4 regions of the Brevibacillus aydinogluensis genome follow, and region 2 is predicted to be linked to each of the others. Evidence: riboswitches for the same ligand, from Rfam matches in the RefSeq annotation. Region 2 holds a riboswitch; each other region holds the start of a gene.
What was found. Region 2 has a riboswitch for cobalamin ahead of Q7F15_RS03205 (energy-coupling factor ABC transporter permease). Riboswitches for the same ligand answer to the same signal wherever they lie in the genome.
Positions count from the first base shown of each region.

Region 1 (4,098 bases), 2.0 Mb from region 2:
GATTCCCGTCCTGACCATCGTCGGGCTGCAGACAGGGCTGTTGATCGGCGGAGCCGTCCTGACCGAGACGATTTTTGGCTGGCCCGGCGTTGGCCGATACATTTTTACGGCGATTGGAAACCGCGATTATCCCGTCATTCAATCAAGCATTCTCGTCATCGCTACGATTTTTGTCCTGATCAACCTGTTGGTCGACCTCCTCTACGCCTATGTCGATCCGCGCATTAAATACCGCTAAGGAGGACGTCTTATGGCAGAAACCCATGTGGAAACGGTACGCGTGCAGCAAACCGACGAGCCGGTCTCGTCCCCTTGGCGCGACGCCTGGCGGACGCTCCGCAAAAACAAGCTGGCCATCGTCGGCTTCATCATCATTTTCGTGTTTGTACTGCTGGCCCTGTTGGCTCCATACATTACCCCCTACGAATACGACAAGGGAGAGTTGATCAACAAGAACAAGCCGCCGTCGGCCGAGCACTGGTTTGGAACTGACTACAACGGGCGCGACGTGTTCACCCGGGTGATTTACGGGGCGCAAATCTCCCTGCGCGTCGGGCTGTTCTCCGTCATCGGATCGGTAATCGTCGGCACGTTTCTCGGCCTGCTTGCCGGCTATTACGGCCGCTGGGTGGACATGATCATCTCCCGGCTGTTTGACATCATGCTGGCCTTCCCCAGTATTCTGCTCGCCATCGCGATTGTGGCGATGCTCGGACCATCGCTGGAGAACGCCCTGCTGGCGATCGCCATCGTCAACATTCCTACCTACGGACGGCTGGTCCGTTCGCGCGTGTTAAGCCTGAAAGAGGAAGAGTTTGTCATGGCAGCGAAGGCGATCGGATCGAAAAACTCTCGGATTATCCTGCATCACATCCTGCCGAACAGCCTGGCGCCGATCATCGTCACCGGCACGCTGGGCATTGCGACGGCAATTCTTGAAGCGGCTGCCCTGGGGTTCCTCGGACTGGGGGCGCAGCCGCCGCAGCCGGAGTGGGGGCTGATGCTGTCCGACTCACGCCAGTACATTCAAAAAGCGCCGTGGACCGTCATCTTCCCCGGCTTGTCCATCATGCTGACGGTGCTCTGCTTCAACCTGATCGGCGACGGTCTGCGCGACGCGCTTGACCCGCGGATGAAACATTGAAAACGCCATTCCGTCCGGCTGTCGAGGCTGCTCGGCAGCCTTCCCGTATATAGACAAAGTCCGTGGAGCATGGGTGATAGGGCCCGCTCGCTTCTTTTTTTCCGAGGACATGGTATCCTCGCTAGTAGATACCAAGAGAAAGCAGGGTGAGCAAGTTGTACCAGGAGCGCATGCAGCAGTTGCACACGTATATGGAAAAGGAAGAGTTGGACGCGGTGTTGATCACCTCGCCCAAACACGTTTACTATCTGACTGGCTTTTTTACGGAACCCCACGAACGCTTCATGGGCCTCATCATCCCGGCGCAGGGCGAACCGTCGTTGATCGTCCCGGCGCTGGATCGTGAAGCGGCGGCAGCGGCGGCTTCCGGGGTCAAGCAAATCCTGACGCATACCGATACGGATAATCCGTATGACGTGTTGAAGCAGGCGCTGCCCGCCGGAGTGACGCGGTTGGGCATCGAGAAGAGCCACATGACTGTGGAGCGCTTTGAAGCGATGAGCGCGGTCGTGTCGGCCAAGCGGTACGCCGACGTGGAGGAACCGCTCCGCGAAATGCGGTTGATCAAGTCGGCGGAGGAAGTGGCCCGCATCAGGCACGCCGTGCGGCTGGTGGAACAGGCACTGAGCGAGAGTCTGAAAAAAGTGAAACCGGGCGTCACCGAGATGGAGATCGTCGCCGAACTGGAATACCAGATGAAGCGGTTGGGGGCTGACGGGCCGTCGTTTGACACGATGGTGCTGGCCGGCGAAAAATCGGCGCTGCCGCACGGAACCCCGGGCAGCCGGCAGGTGCGCGAGGGAGACCTGCTGTTGTTTGACCTGGGCGTGGCGGCTGACGGCTACGTGTCCGACATCACCCGCACCTTTGCGATCGGCGAGATCAGTGCACAGCTTCGGGAAATCTACGAGACGGTGCTTGCGGCCAACGAAGCGGCCATCGCTGAGGTGCGTCCGGGTGTCACGCTGGCTCACCTCGACCAAACGGCTCGCCGCGTAATCGAGGAAAAAGGGTATGGTCCGTATTTCATGCACCGTCTGGGGCACGGATTGGGCATGGACGTCCACGAATATCCGTCGGTTCACGGACAAAACCAGGACGTGCTTCGTCCCGGCATGGTCTTCACGATCGAACCGGGGATCTACCTCCCGGGCGTGGGGGGCGTGCGAATCGAGGACGACGTGCTGGTGACCGACAGCGGCTGCGATGTATTGACGCAGTTCCCGAAACAGCTGACCGTCATCAGGTAAGGCTCAGACGAAAAACGAATATGGTGTTTCACGGTGCCGTCCGGGTGCAGGTCCGCCCGGGGGGCTTAAAAGGGAAGTTCGGTGAAAGTCCGACGCGGTCCCGCCACTGTAACGGGAGCGCCCTGCGACAGCCACTGTCTCGCCGGTCTGGCGAGATGGGAAGGTGCAGGGAGCGATGAACCCAAGCCAGGAGACCTGCCGTGAAGCGATCACGCTTTTACCCACGAGGATGGGGATGTGTGGAAAGCAGGGGACAGAAAGAAACGGCGCTCCGCGTCTGTTCTTTTGTCGTGTCCGCATGCAGACAGGCATCTTCCGTCCAATACGGGAGGTGCTTTTTTGTTTGTGCGTAAACATGTGAGCCAGGTTTACAACAGGCAGGCGAGTATGTATTGGTGCTTTCGTCGGGGATGGCCTCTCCGTAGTCGGGGCGGCCATCCAGGCACTTGTCCGCAATTCCCTCGCTGATCCCGACATCCTGGGCGTCTCTTCGGGGGCGTCGGTCGGGGCGACATCGGTCATGCTGTTTGGCGCACTCCCGCTCCCCTGGACCCGTTTTTCGCCATAAACGTTGTAACATTTCGTCGGCCGGCCGCATCTAAACAGGTGAATGCACACGAAGGGAGGCGCGCCGCGTGGAAAAACTGCAGCCGACGGTGGAAGCGGTGCTGGAACAGATCATGCGGGAATACGGGACGCGCGTGCTTCGCCTGGTCACCTTGATGGTGAAAGACCGCAGTCTGGCGGAAGACATCACGCAGGACGTCTTTTTGAAAGCGTACCGTCACCTGCCCCGTTTTCGCGGCGAGAGCAGCATCCGCACCTGGCTCTACCGGATCGCCGTGAACGAGTGCAAAGGGTGCCTGCGCTCCTGGGCGTTTCGCAACCTGCTGCCTCGTTCCTGGATCAGCCGGGAGAGCGACGTGTCCGCGGAGCGGCAGGTCATGGAGCGGGCGCAACGGGACGAGCTGGTTCGCCTGGTGCTGGAGCTGCCGCCGCTGTACCGCCAGGTGATCGCGCTGCACTACTACGCCGATCTGTCCATCGCGGAAACGGCCGAAGTGCTTGGCGTGACGGAGGGAACGGTCCGGACACGGCTGCACCGCGCCCGGCAGCAGTTGAGACAGCGGATGGAGTCAAGGGAGGAATGGGAATGGAACGGGACAAATGGCTGCGAGAGCTGAAGGAGCGGGCCGACGAAACGGTGTGCAAGGACGTGACGTTTACCCCCGGAATGGAAGAAGCCGTGCGAAAGCACATCAGACAGCGGTCGCAGCGGCAGAGGCGCGGACCGCTTCTGGCGTCGGCGTCCGCTGCGGTGACGCTGCTGGCCCTGTGGATGTGGTGGCCCGATGCGCTGCAGCCCAAGCAACCGGCCGCCCCTGGCCCCGCGCCGAAGACAACCGCACCGCCGCTGTTCGGCCTCGTCTCCTCTCCTCCCGTGCTGTGGAAAACGTCGCCGCAGATGGAGACGGTCCATGACGGCAAACCGTTCCGCTATGTCGGCGAGAAGCCGGTGCGCATCATCACGGATGAGCTGTACGAAGGACAGATGCAAAACGTGTTCTGGCTGCTGAATGGTCCGTTTGCCCCGGAAGTGAATCTGGTCGGGTGGAGCACCGAGGGGGAGCGCGTGGATCTGGGCAGCTACCGGGTGGCGGGACCGCAGTATGACGCGGACGGCCATTTTCCTTCCGGCATCGT
Region 1 is NZ_OY569118.1:2,642,291-2,646,388, reverse strand. Features, by position in the region: gene Q7F15_RS13065 (ABC transporter permease) at 1-238, shown strand, start outside; gene nikC (nickel transporter permease) at 251-1,144, shown strand; gene Q7F15_RS13055 (M24 family metallopeptidase) at 1,300-2,394, shown strand; cobalamin riboswitch at 2,409-2,611, shown strand; partial or broken gene Q7F15_RS13050 (iron chelate uptake ABC transporter family permease subunit) at 2,777-2,932, shown strand; gene Q7F15_RS13045 (sigma-70 family RNA polymerase sigma factor) at 3,030-3,578, shown strand; gene Q7F15_RS13040 (hypothetical protein) at 3,548-4,098, shown strand, end outside.
Region 1: linked by a shared signal. The riboswitch ahead of Q7F15_RS13050 (iron chelate uptake ABC transporter family permease subunit) and the one ahead of Q7F15_RS03205 (energy-coupling factor ABC transporter permease) in region 2 are both predicted to bind cobalamin.

Region 2 (4,098 bases):
CGTAGTGCGCACCCTTTTGCAAATATGGTATGCTACTAGGCAGTAGAACGAGTGAGGAGTGCAGTGATGTATCAACTGGTCAAAAAATTCCTGTTTAAGATGAGCGCAGAAGAAGCGCATGAGAAGACCATACACCTGCTCCGGTCAGTGGAAAACTCCGCACCGGGCAAAAGCATCCTGAAGATGGTGTATCAGTTCCGCGACGAACGTCTGGAGACAACGCTCTGGGGCATTCGCTTTCCCAATCCAGTCGGCCTGGCCGCCGGATTTGACAAAAACGCCGAAGTCTACCACGCGTTGGCTTCGCTGGGCTTTGGATTCGTGGAAGTGGGCACAATCACGCCGCAGGGACAACCGGGCAATCCGCAGCCGCGGCTGTTCCGCCTGCCGGAGAAGCAGGCGGTCATTAACCGCATGGGGTTCAACAATTACGGCGCCTACACCGCCTCGCAAAACCTGTTGGACTACGCCTATGCCGACATCCCGATCGGCATCAACATCGGCAAGAACAAGCTGACGCCCAATGAAGAAGCGGCTTCCGACTACAGCAAGTGCCTGGACCTGCTCTATTCGTACGGCCATTATTTTGTGATCAACGTCAGCTCGCCCAACACGCCCAACCTGCGCGACTTGCAGGAGGCCAACAGCCTGCGGTCCATTCTCCGCGAAGTAAAGGCCAAGGCGGCCGAACTGGAGATGCGCGGCGCCAAGGCGAAGCCGATCCTGGTGAAGGTATCGCCCGACATGGCGGACGAGCAGATGAGTGACGTGGTCAGGGCCGCGGTGGCTGAAGGGGCGGCCGGCATCATCGCCACCAACACCACACTGTCCCGTGATGGGGTGGAAAACCACCCGTACGCAGAAGAAGTGGGCGGCTTGAGCGGAAAGCCGCTGGAGGAGCGGTCCACCGCCTGGGTGAGAGAAATTTACCAGGAAGTGGGGGACAAGGTGCCGATCATCGGAGTGGGCGGCATCTTCACCGGTGACGACGCCTACCGCAAGATTCGCGCCGGCGCCAGCCTGGTGCAGGTGTACACGGGAATGATCTACCGCGGGCCGGGTATTGCGCGGCAGATTAACAAACGGCTGGTGCAGCTGTTGAAGAAGGACGGGTTTGCCCGCATCAGCGACGCGGTAGGCGTGGACGCACGATAGATAGCGCACCTCGGAGACGATTCTCCCCTCTTTTGCTTTCGCGGGGGCTCGTTTATAATGGACGCAAACGTCCAAGATGGAAAGGAAAAAAACCGAATACAACGGAGCTAGGTGCCCTTATGCGGATAAGGGGTAACAGGGAATCGGGTGAAAATCCCGAGCGGTCCCGCCACTGTAACCAGGGAATTCTCTTTTGACAGGCCACTCGCCGCTCGCCGGACGGGGAAGGCAAAAGAGCGTGATGATCTGGAAGCCAGGAGACCTACCTAGCTGCCGCACCCAACAGCCTTCGAGGAAAGGAGAGGTGAGCCCAGGCAGTACGACTGTTTTGTTTGAGGAAGTAGTCGTCTATTCACATTGCGCAAAGCTCATCCGGCCGGATGAGTTTTTTTCTTGGACGTTGGATGTCGAACCAGATAGGGAGAGGATGCTCGATGAGCCGTTCGCGTTCGTTGATGAGCGGAATGCTTGTGACGGGATTTGTCCTGTACTTTCTGCTGAATGAGCCGGAGACCGGACACGCCATGCACATCATGGAAGGCTTTTTGCCGGTGGAGTGGGCGCTGTTCTGGTGGGCCGCGTTTCTGCCCTTTTTCCTGCTGGGCCTGCGCTCCATCAAGCGGCGGGTCCAGGATAACCCCGAGTTGAAGCTGCTGCTGGGGGTGGCGGGGGCGTTTGCCTTTGTTCTGTCCGCATTGAAAATTCCGTCTGTGACCGGGAGCAGTTCCCACCCGACCGGGACCGGCCTGGGAGCCATCCTGTTCGGTCCGCTGGTCATGTCGGTGCTGGGCACCTTGGTGCTGCTGTTCCAGGCCCTGCTGCTCGCCCACGGCGGCTTGACCACGCTGGGGGCCAACGCGTTTTCCATGGCAGTGGTCGGGCCGTTTGTGGCCTACGGGGTGTATCGGCTGGTGCTGCGGGCCAACGGCGGCCAGCGGCTGGCAGTGTTTCTGGCGGCTGCCCTGGCCGACCTGACCACGTACGTGGTGACGTCACTGCAGCTGGCGCTGGCGTTTCCGGCAGCATCCGGTGGTGTCGCCGCCTCGTTCGCCAAATTTGCCGGCATCTTCGCGCTGACGCAGGTGCCGCTGGCCGTAAGCGAGGGACTGCTGACGGTGCTCGTCTGGAACTGGCTGCAGTCGTACAATGCAAAAGAACTGTCGCAACTGCCGCTGCTCAAACGGGAGGGGATGTAAGTGAAACGCTGGTCAAACTGGGTGCTGTTGCTGCTGGTGGCGTTGTTGGCCGTGCTGCCGCTGATATTGGTGAAAGATTCGGAGTTTGGCGGAGCGGACGGCGCGGCGGAAGAAGCGATCAAAGAAGTGGCCCCCGACTATGAGCCCTGGTTCCAGCCGCTTGTGGAGCCGCCGGGCGGCGAGACGGAAAGCCTGCTGTTTGCCGTGCAGGCCGCGCTGGGCGCCGGATTTATCGGATATGCAATCGGCCTGTACCGGGGTCGGTTGAACAACGGCAAAGAACAATGATCGACCAGTTGGATACGCTCGCCTACACCAACCGGCTGCGCCGCCTGTCCCCCGGCTGCAAGCTGCTGTTTGCCGTGGCGCTGATGTTGATCGTCCTGGTCAGCCATCCGCCCGTGCAGATTGCCGCCTTTGTCTGGATCAGCATCTGGATTGTCGCCTACGCCCGCATTCCCTGGCGCGTCTACCTGGTCGGGCTCGTTCTCGCATGTTCGTTTCTGGCCGCGGGAATGCCGGCCCTGTTGGTGGAAGCGGCGCCTTCGTCCGGGTGGAGCAGCGGCGCCAATGTCCTGGCCGCCTGGCAGTGGGGAGGCTGGGTGATCTATGTGACCACGGACGGCGTCGACCGGGCAGTGACCCTCATGTGCCGTTCCCTCGCGGCACTGTCCTGCTTGTATTTCGTGCTCTTTACCGTGCCGTTTGCCGAACTGCTCCAGGTGCTGCGCCGCATCGGCCTGCCGGTGGTGCTGACCGATCTGGTGATGCTTATGTACCGTCTGGGGTTTGTGTTTCTGGAAACGGCAGCCTGGCTGCGGACCGCGCAAATCGCGAGGGGCGGCTATCAGGGGATTCGCGCGGCGCTCCGCGACACCGGCAGGTTGGTCAGCCGGCTGTTTGCACGTGCGATGCTCCGGTATCGGCAGCTGTACCTGGGCATGATGGCGCGAGGTTTCACGGAGGACTTTCGCGTCGTCAGCCTGTCAACACATGTCCGCTCCAAGCGGCACGAACGGGAGGCACTGGTCGGATGCGTGCTGCTGGCGGCATGGGAATGGTGGATCGGAGGATGAGACGTGACAACGCATGTGCTTGAGTTTGCCGATGTGCATTACACCTATCCGGGCGCCGCTCAGCCTGCGCTCAACGGCGTGACAATGGCCGTGCCGGCAGGCCGGCGATGTGCGCTGCTCGGCCGCAACGGCTGCGGCAAGTCGACGCTGTTTTTGCATGCAAACGGCATTTTTCGCCCGCACAAGGGACAGGTCCTGTGGAAAGGCGTGCCGATCAGTTCGCGGCGGGCAGATCTGCAGGCGCTCAAACGAAACGTAGGGCTTGTGTTTCAGGACCCGGAGCAGCAGTTGATCGCTGCCACTGTCGCCGAGGATGTGTCGTACGGGCTGTGCAATCTCCATCTGCCGGAAGCGGAGATCAGGGAAAAAGTGCGGCGGACACTGGAGGCATTCGGCCTGAGTGAGTGGGCTGACACTCCGGTGCATCATCTGAGTCTCGGCCAGAAGCGGCGGGTGGCCCTGGCCGGCGTGATGGTGATGGAACCGGAACTGCTGCTGCTGGATGAGCCGACGTCCTACCTGGACCCGTGGCAGACGGAGGCCTTTGTCCGTCAGTTGGAGCGCATCCACGCAGTAGGCACGACAATTGTAATGGCGACGCATGACCTGGATTTCGCATACGCCTGGGCGGACTGGGTGTTTGTGATGGATGCGGGGCGGCTTGTGCTGGC
Region 2 is NZ_OY569118.1:670,122-674,219, forward strand. Features, by position in the region: gene Q7F15_RS03200 (quinone-dependent dihydroorotate dehydrogenase) at 67-1,155, shown strand; cobalamin riboswitch at 1,248-1,439, shown strand; gene Q7F15_RS03205 (energy-coupling factor ABC transporter permease) at 1,590-2,351, shown strand; gene Q7F15_RS03210 (energy-coupling factor ABC transporter substrate-binding protein) at 2,352-2,639, shown strand; gene cbiQ (cobalt ECF transporter T component CbiQ) at 2,636-3,427, shown strand; gene Q7F15_RS03220 (energy-coupling factor ABC transporter ATP-binding protein) at 3,431-4,098, shown strand, end outside.

Region 3 (4,098 bases), 190 kb from region 2:
AGTGCGGCCTGGCGCTCTTCGGCCGAAGCCGCTTTCCACTTCTCCCAATTGATCGTGCGGAAATTATGATAAGTATACCAGCCTTCCAGCGTAAGCAATGCCTCGTTCGTGCTCATCAGGTTCAACTCCTTACGGTAATCTGGTGCATTCTTCTTGGACACTCCCAGTATAGCATAACGAACGAAGCGTTATGCGAAACGAATTGGTGAACAAGCGCCGCAAACAACGGCCGTTCACACCAGGCGGCCGCTGTTTTTCGTCTCGGCTGACAGCAGCGCTGCCGCCTCCTTGTCCGCGATGACGGTCACATCTGAATGAAGCTGCAGCAGCGACGCGGGCACGTCAGGCGTCTTCTCTCCTTCCAGCATGCGGCGCACCGCATCCGCCTTGGCCTCGCCGCTCGCAAGCAGCATGATCCGCTTCGCCGCCAGAATCGTTTTGATCCCCATCGATACAGCTTTCGTCGGCACATCGTCGATCGATTCGAAAAAGCGCGCGTTCGCCTTGATTGTACTTTGTGCCAGTTCCACGATCCGCGTGGTCGTCTCCGCGTCGGACCCCGGCTCATTGAAACCAATGTGGCCGTTTCCGCCGATACCCAGCACCTGCAGGTCGATGCCTCCCGCCGCCGCGATTGCCGCTTCATATCGCCGGCACTCCGCCTGCAGGTCGGGTGCGTCTCCGCGCGGGATATTGGTCTGCTCCAGCGGGATGTTCACATGGCGAAAAAAGTGTTCCTGCATGAACGTGTGGTAGCTTTGCGGATGATGCGGCGGCAGTCCGACGTATTCATCCAGGTTAAACGTCGTCACGCGGGAGAAGTCAACTCCCTCCTCGCGGTGCAGCCGCGCCAGTTCCCGGTACATGCCGATCGGTGTGCTGCCCGTAGCCAGTCCCAGTACGGCAGTGGGTTTGGCTGTCACCACCTGCGCCACGATGTGCGCCGCAGCTTTGCTCAACGACTCGTAATTCTCCGCAATCAGCAGTTTCATGCGCTCTCCCTCCGTCAGCCGCTTCAGTATTTTTTGTCCAGCACCGCTTTTGCCGTCTTTTCCTTGTAGGTCAGCGCTTTCTCCTGGATGCGCATGGCCAGTGCCGTACACAGGATGTCGATGACGTGCAGTTGGGCGATTTTGGCCGCGAGCGAACCGCCCTGCAGCGGCCCTTCCTTTGCTGCCGTCAAAAGCGTGACATCAGCCACGTTCGTGATCGGCGAGCGGCGGTAGTGGGTGATGCACAGCACTGTTGCCCCTGCTTCCTTCGCCACTTTCAGCGAATCGATCGTATCCTTGGTGCTGCCCGACACGGAGATGCCCACGGCGACGTCGCCGGGCCCCAGCGTGGCGGCAGCCATCGCCTGCAGGTGTGCCTCGTAAAAGGCGTCCACTTTCAGCCCCAGGCGCAAGCACGTGTATTTGGCATCCTGGGCCGTCACCCCGGATGTTCCCACGCCGTAAAAGTGGATCGTGTTGGCGGCTTGCAGCAGGTCGACACACCGCTCCAGCTCGACCGGGTCGATGAGCGAGCTGGTGTCACCAACCGCCTGCATGTTGGTGGCCGTCACCTTTTGCGCGATGGTCGTCAGCGAATCCTCCTCCGTTACCTCACCGTGCAGGTTTTTCACCGGATGGACCAGCTCCTGGGCCAGCGCCAGCTTGAACTCCTGGTAGCTGCGAAAACCGATCTTGCGGCAGAAGCGCAGCACGGTGGTTTCGCCCACGCCCGCTTTTTCCGCCAGGTCGATGACGGAAGAGTAAATTACGCTCTCCGTCTGGCTCAGTACGATCTCCGCCACTTTTTGCTCAGATTTGGTAAACGACGGCCGCAAACTCTGAATGCCCAGCAGGGTGGCATTGGTTTTGGCCGCGCCGCCGGACGCGCCGGCCGTCTGCTCTTTCTGATTTACCGTCATCGGCGTCCTCCTCCGTTTATCACCAAAAGAAAACAGCTTTATTCCTACCGCCATTATATGCAAAAGCGGAGCATTCCGCCATATTGATTGATATATGTGGAGAAGTTCTCCATTCTATATCAGACCGTTCTGATTCGCGGCGCACTCCGCTTCCGCGAGCATCCGCCGCTCTTGGCGCCGCTTGTCTTAGCGAACAACAACAAAAAAAGCCTCCACCCGGAACCTTTTGATCCGAGTGAAAGCTTTTCGACGTGTGTGCAAAGCACCGGCCGCCTACACGATTACGCGGTACCCGATCAGGATGACAAGCACCATCAGCGCGAGCGCGCCAACGAAAAATCCGATGCTGGCTTCCTGGCGGCGTGCCCGTCCCAGCGCCATTTCCATCAGCCCGAAGACGACAATCCCCAGCAGTCCCTTCACATAGTACAGGACGTCTCCCGTGTGGAACTTAAACAACATCCAACCACCCGTCACGACCACGATCACCATCATCACGCGCAGAAACATGTGAACGATGTTGCCCACTTTTTCCTTGCCGAGACGGAAAAGGATGTACCCGACGATCAGCAGGATGAATGCCACTTCCCAACCGCCTACGTGGGCTTTAAGATACGCATAGCTCACCGTTTGCTCACTCCTTGCCCAGTGCAATCTCCATACTCGTCTCATTATAACAGATTGGCAAGGGAAAAGCAGGGCGCGCAATGCTTGGCGGTTTTGTGACAGCTAGTCACTTGACCGGACCCGCTTTTTTGGAAGCGGCCAGCCAAGATCAGTCTTCCCTCCCACAACATATTGTGTTATAGTACCTTCATACAACCATATATAGTACGCTTTGTGGTGCGCTTGACCAGGATTCCGGCAAGCGCTTAAAAGGGAAGACCGGTGCAAGTCCGGCGCGGTCCCGCCACTGTAAATGGGGAGCGACTCTGTCAGATGCCACTGTCGATCGCATCGACGGGAAGGTTCAGAGAAGCGATGATCCATGAGCCAGGAGACCTGCCACAAAGACAACACCGTTGGAACCACGAGGATGGGGAGGTGTGGAATCGGTCACCGGCGGCGTGCCGCTCTTTCTGGCGCACGTTCCGCTTTGACACAGGCATGTTTGTTTCCACATGGGCAACATCAGCATCCTCTACCCGACGGGAGAGGATGCTTTTTTCATGAACCGCAAAGGAGAGGGATAGATTGCAAACGGTTGTCTCTGGCATTGACCAACGTATTACATCGCTGATTGGCGACATTCTGGCCGATTTTCCCCGGCTGCGCGCAGATGCCGTCATCCAGTCGGCGGCCATCAGAGCCAAACACAAAACGCTCACGGAACAGGAAGCGGCAAAAATCGTTGCCATGTCGGCCGCCGAACTGATTTCCAAAGAGGAGCCGGAATGGACCTACGTCGCCGCCAGGGCGTACCTCGCTGCCCTGTATCACGAAGCGGCCCGCAGCCGGGCGTATTCCTTTAGTCCTGCGCGTCCCTACGGTTCGTTTTTGAACCTGTTGAAACAGCTGGTGGAAAAGGGCATTTACAAACAGGAACTGCTGACCGCCTACCGTCCGGAAGAGATTGCGGAGCTGGAACGGGAGATTGATCCGGAAAAGGACAAGCTGTTTACCTATTTGGGGATCGTGACTCTCGCCGAGCGGTATTTGGCGAGGGATTACACCGGCAGCCTGTATGAACTGCCCCAGGAGCGGTTTATGGTCATCGCCATGCACCTCATGCTGCAGGAACCCCGCGAAAAAAGACTCGCGCTGGTAAAGGAAGCCTACTGGGCGCTCAGCCATCAGTACATGACCGTGGCAACGCCCACCATGGCGAATGCCGGCAAAGCACGGGGCGGACAGCTCTCCAGCTGCTTTGTCGACACGGTCGACGACTCTCTGCAGGGCATCTACGATTCCAACACCGACGTCGCCCGGCTGTCCAAGATGGGCGGCGGCATCGGCGTGTACATGGGAAAAGTGCGGGCGCGCGGCTCTTCCATCCGCGGCTATGAAAACAAATCCAGCGGGGTCATCCCGTGGATTCGCCAGCTGAACAATACGGCGGTCAGCGTCGACCAGCTCGGAACGCGCAACGGCAGCGTTGCCGTGTATCTCGACGTGTGGCACAAGGACATCCTGGCGTTTCTCGATTTGAAAATGAACAACGGGGACGAACGCCTGCGGGCGCATGA
Region 3 is NZ_OY569118.1:859,403-863,500, reverse strand. Features, by position in the region: gene hemQ (hydrogen peroxide-dependent heme synthase) at 1-116, opposite strand, end outside; gene nagB (glucosamine-6-phosphate deaminase) at 234-992, opposite strand; gene Q7F15_RS04165 (MurR/RpiR family transcriptional regulator) at 1,016-1,912, opposite strand; gene Q7F15_RS04160 (YisL family protein) at 2,186-2,539, opposite strand; cobalamin riboswitch at 2,737-2,936, shown strand; gene Q7F15_RS04155 (ribonucleoside-diphosphate reductase subunit alpha) at 3,128-4,098, shown strand, end outside.
Region 3: linked by a shared signal. The riboswitch ahead of Q7F15_RS04155 (ribonucleoside-diphosphate reductase subunit alpha) and the one ahead of Q7F15_RS03205 (energy-coupling factor ABC transporter permease) in region 2 are both predicted to bind cobalamin.

Region 4 (4,098 bases), 1.6 Mb from region 2:
CAGCCGTCCAGATGCAGTCCGCCGGTGATGTAGACCCAGCAGGCCATCGTCAACACGGCAGCAGTCAGCGGCGCAAACGCCCACAAGGCCGCCTGATGCACCCCACACAGCACGAGGCCGATCACCAGTCCGACAGCCGGGTACCAGACGACGCTCTTCTTCCAGGCCTCTTCCGACGGGCGCAGCCAGGGAACAGGGATGCGGGTAAAAAACGACAGTGCATGAAAAAACGCGTTCATCCTTTTATCCTCCAGGGAATGCCTGCCAAAACGGCATAGACAGTATCAGCCCGGCTGGCGGCCAGCTGGTTGACGTCGCCCAGCACGTCGGCAAACCAGCGGCCCAGCTTGGTCATCGCGACGCCGCCCAGACCCACCTCGCTGGTCACGGCGATGACGGTACGGCCATCGCTGCAGGCTTCATCCAGCCACTGCTCCGCTTCCTCCAGGAGCGCCCGCCCGATTGCTTCGTCCCGCCAGGACGCTTCCGGCACACTCATCAGCCGTGTGCTGACCCACGTCGACAGGCAGTCCAACAGCACCACCGGATACCTCTTCAGTTGCGGCAGGGTCACAGCCAGGGTGCCATCTGTTTCGGCCAGTCCCCAATTGCGGGGCCGCCGCGCCCGATGCCGCTCAATCCGTTGCTTCATTTCCTCGTCCCATGCCTGGCCGGTGGCCACGTACAAGACGGGGCCTCCCGCCTGTGCAGCCAGTTTTTCGGCGAAGCGGCTCTTCCCCGAGCGGACGCCTCCGGTAACGACGATCAGGCTCAGCGCCGCTCCCTCCTTTCACGCCAGACGTCCCGCAAGGCCGTCAACAGGCGGTCGTTTTCCGGCCGGGTGCGGACTGCGATGCGAAAATCACCGGGCGTCAAGCCGGGGTACATGGCACAACTGCGAATCAAGATGCCCCGTCTGCCCAGCAGCTCCTGCAGTTCCGCCGCCGTTATCTGAGCCGGACAGCGCACGAGCAGAAAGTTGGCTTCGCCCGGCCAGACGCGCCAGCCCAGTTCCTGCGCGATGGCACCGGACAGATAGGAACGCTCTTTGGCAATCAGCCGTCTGGTTTTCGCTTCGTAGTCCGCTTCCTCCAGGCAAAGCTCCCCGGCCGCAAGCGCCAGACTGTTGACACTCCAGCTGACCTGCTTTTCCCGCAGCCGCTCAATCAGCGCGGGCACGGCGACGGCGTAGCCGAGGCGCAGCCCGGGAATGGCGAACATCTTCGTCAGCGAGCGCATCACCAGCACGCGCGGAAACCGGGAAAGCTGGTCTGCCAGCGTAAACTGACGCTCCTCCGCGACAAAGTCGAGAAACGCCTCGTCGATCACCAGATGCGTGTCTGTCCTGTCGGTCCAGCCGGCCATCCGCAGCAGTTCTTCCGGTTCATACAAGAGGCCGGTCGGGTTATTGGGAGAACCGACAAAGACAAGGTCTGCCTGTTCAAACAGCCGGTACAGCTCCGCCTCGTCCGGCTTGAAGCCGCGATCTTCCCGCCCCGGGCAGGTCAGCACGCGGGCGCCGAACTGCCTGGAAAGTTGGGCATATTCGGAAAAACAAGGCGTGACGATGCCGACCGTCTGCGGCTTCAGTGCGAGGATCGCCAGGGCCATCGCCTCGGCCGCCCCGTTGGTCGGCAGAAGCCACGATGCCGGCAGGTTCAGCTTTGCCGCCAATGCGCTGCGAAACGACCGGTGCCCCGGATCGGGATAGTGAACCACCCGAGGCAGCACCTCCCGCAGTCCTTCCAGCACGCGGGCAGGCGGGCCCAGCGGGTTGATGTTGGCGCTGAAATCGACAAATTGCCCGACTTCCACACCGAAGCGCTCCGCCGCCGTAACCAGATCGCCGCCGTGACCGAACACCTCCAACACGGCGGTCATCAATACTCCACCCCCAGCACGGCGGGGATGCCTTCGTCATAGTAGTGCTTGACCGCTTTCATCTCCGTTACCAGATCGGCAATCGCGATGATTTCCGGCCGCGCGTCCCGTCCCGTAATCACCAGATGCACGTGGCTCGGCCTGTTTTTGATCGTGTCCACTACATCGTCCAGCGGCAGCACGTCCGCTACGGGAAAACGATCAATCGCCAGCGCGTTGTTCAATTCGTCGAGAATCACCATGTCGTATTCGCCGCCCAATACCTGCTCCTTGGCGTATCGCCACGCTTCCCGCAGAGCGGCGCGGTGCTCCTCGGGCGTTTTCGTCCAGGTAAAGCCGATGCCTTTTTGCACCATCTCGATGCCCAACCGGTCAAAGACGATTTTTTCCCCGTAGGTGCGTTCCGGCGACTTGATAAACTGTACCACCAACACACGCTTGCCGCGGCCGGTCGCCCGTACGGCCAGCCCCAGCGCCGCCGTTGTCTTCCCTTTTCCGTCCCCGGTGTACACCAGGACCAGTCCTCGCTTGTTGTCGGATTTGTTCATCGACCATTTCCTCCCCCTCTGGCCGGCCAACCAGGGACGCGATGCCAAACGGTCCGCCCCTTGTGCCAGCTCATCTACCGTTCACGGTGTCTTTTCAGATACAATAAAAAACGCTTTGCTTTCCTCGAAACCCAAAGGAAGCAAAGCGTCGACACGACGTCCACGACAATCCTCACCTTTTCCTTTGACCCGAAGGAAATCAGTGCTCACGCAAAACAGGCAGGTCTCCTGGCTTGAGGATCGCCGCTTTCCTTCTCCTTCCCACTCCCGCTGGAGCAGTGGATGGCTGTCGCCGCGAAGGAAAACTCCCCTCTTACAGTGGCGGGACCGCGTTGGATTTTCACCAAACTTCCCTTTAACTTCACCCGCCCGGAAGCGTCCGCGCAGGTGAAGACCTGTTTGCCGTATGCAGTTGTCGGTGCCGCACATGACCGGCACTTGTCTCCATCATAACAAAAGTGGCCGTGGATAGGAAGGAAAAAGCGAGCGGGCAATGGGCTGACTCTTAATCGACGGGCGCCATCGAGCCATCTGGATTCAAGATTTCTTCTGCTCTGGTTCCATTCACATTGGAGTAAACATGCAGATTGCGATTGGGGCCTTGAAGGTAAGCGATGGTGTACAGGTAGACTCGTTCATCTTTCCAGCCGATGAAGAAGGCGGCTCCTACTTTTCCGCTGCGAATCCCCTCTTGATCAATGACATGGTCGGGCACAGAGGACTGGTAATCCTCCTCGGTGAAAAAGCGGTACAGCCAGAATTCATCACAGCCGTTTTCGAGATCCCCCTGGTCATCCACGAGAACGTACCTGTCACCGAACAGTGCGGCGACTTCTTGTTTGGTTGAGCCGATTGTTACGTTGTCTTTTATCCTGGCAACGGTTTGCAGCACTTCTTCTTCACGGACCGTCTGTCTTTCGGGTGGGAGTACGAAGATTCTGTTAAATAAATCAAAGGGATAACAGGCGACCAGGATCGCGGCCATGACTGCGGGAATCAGATATAGGTACGTTTTTCCTTGCAAAATGGTTTGTCCCCCTTCGTTCTTTGAACAGCAGCGAAAACACGTCACGCTTGCATTTACCTTCTACCAATATTTACTATAATATTATATTGCTGGAATTTATTGAACCCGCCCGAACCAATCAGGCCTGATCTGATAATGCTCCACGCACAAAAAAGCAGCCCTGCATGCAGCCGGAGATCATTCCGGTGCACGAGGGCTGTGTTCGCCTTTTAGTTTATCTTCTTCCCCGCTCCGCTGTTTTGGGCCGTACCTGTGCAGCGGGTATGCTTATCCGCTCTTTGCCCATCAGCAGGATCCCTACGACCGCCAGACAGGCCGGAATCAGCGCCCACATGAACGTCTGCGCAATCGACGAGGAGAGGACTGCGGTAATCTGCTCCAGGACAGGTGCCGGAATGGACGCCCGGGTTTCCGGAGTCAGCACCGCCCGCGGGTCAACCAGCCCCCCTGCCGGAATGCCGCTTCCACCGGCAAATACCTCTTCCAAGCCGCTCTGGAACAGGTTGCGCTGTACGATTCCAAACACGCTCACGCCCAGCGTCATGCCCAGCGAGCGGAAAAACGAGTTGGTCGAGCTGGCCGAACCGCGCTGACGCATGTCAAAGTTGTGGATCGCAGCCATGCCCAGGACGGAGAAGGAAA
Region 4 is NZ_OY569118.1:3,197,483-3,201,580, forward strand. Features, by position in the region: gene cobS (adenosylcobinamide-GDP ribazoletransferase) at 1-239, opposite strand, end outside; gene cobU (bifunctional adenosylcobinamide kinase/adenosylcobinamide-phosphate guanylyltransferase) at 236-775, opposite strand; gene cobD (threonine-phosphate decarboxylase CobD) at 772-1,881, opposite strand; gene cobO (cob(I)yrinic acid a,c-diamide adenosyltransferase) at 1,881-2,429, opposite strand; cobalamin riboswitch at 2,631-2,843, opposite strand; gene Q7F15_RS15660 (hypothetical protein) at 2,935-3,453, opposite strand; gene Q7F15_RS15665 (MDR family MFS transporter) at 3,671-4,098, opposite strand, start outside.
Region 4: linked by a shared signal. The riboswitch ahead of cobO (cob(I)yrinic acid a,c-diamide adenosyltransferase) and the one ahead of Q7F15_RS03205 (energy-coupling factor ABC transporter permease) in region 2 are both predicted to bind cobalamin.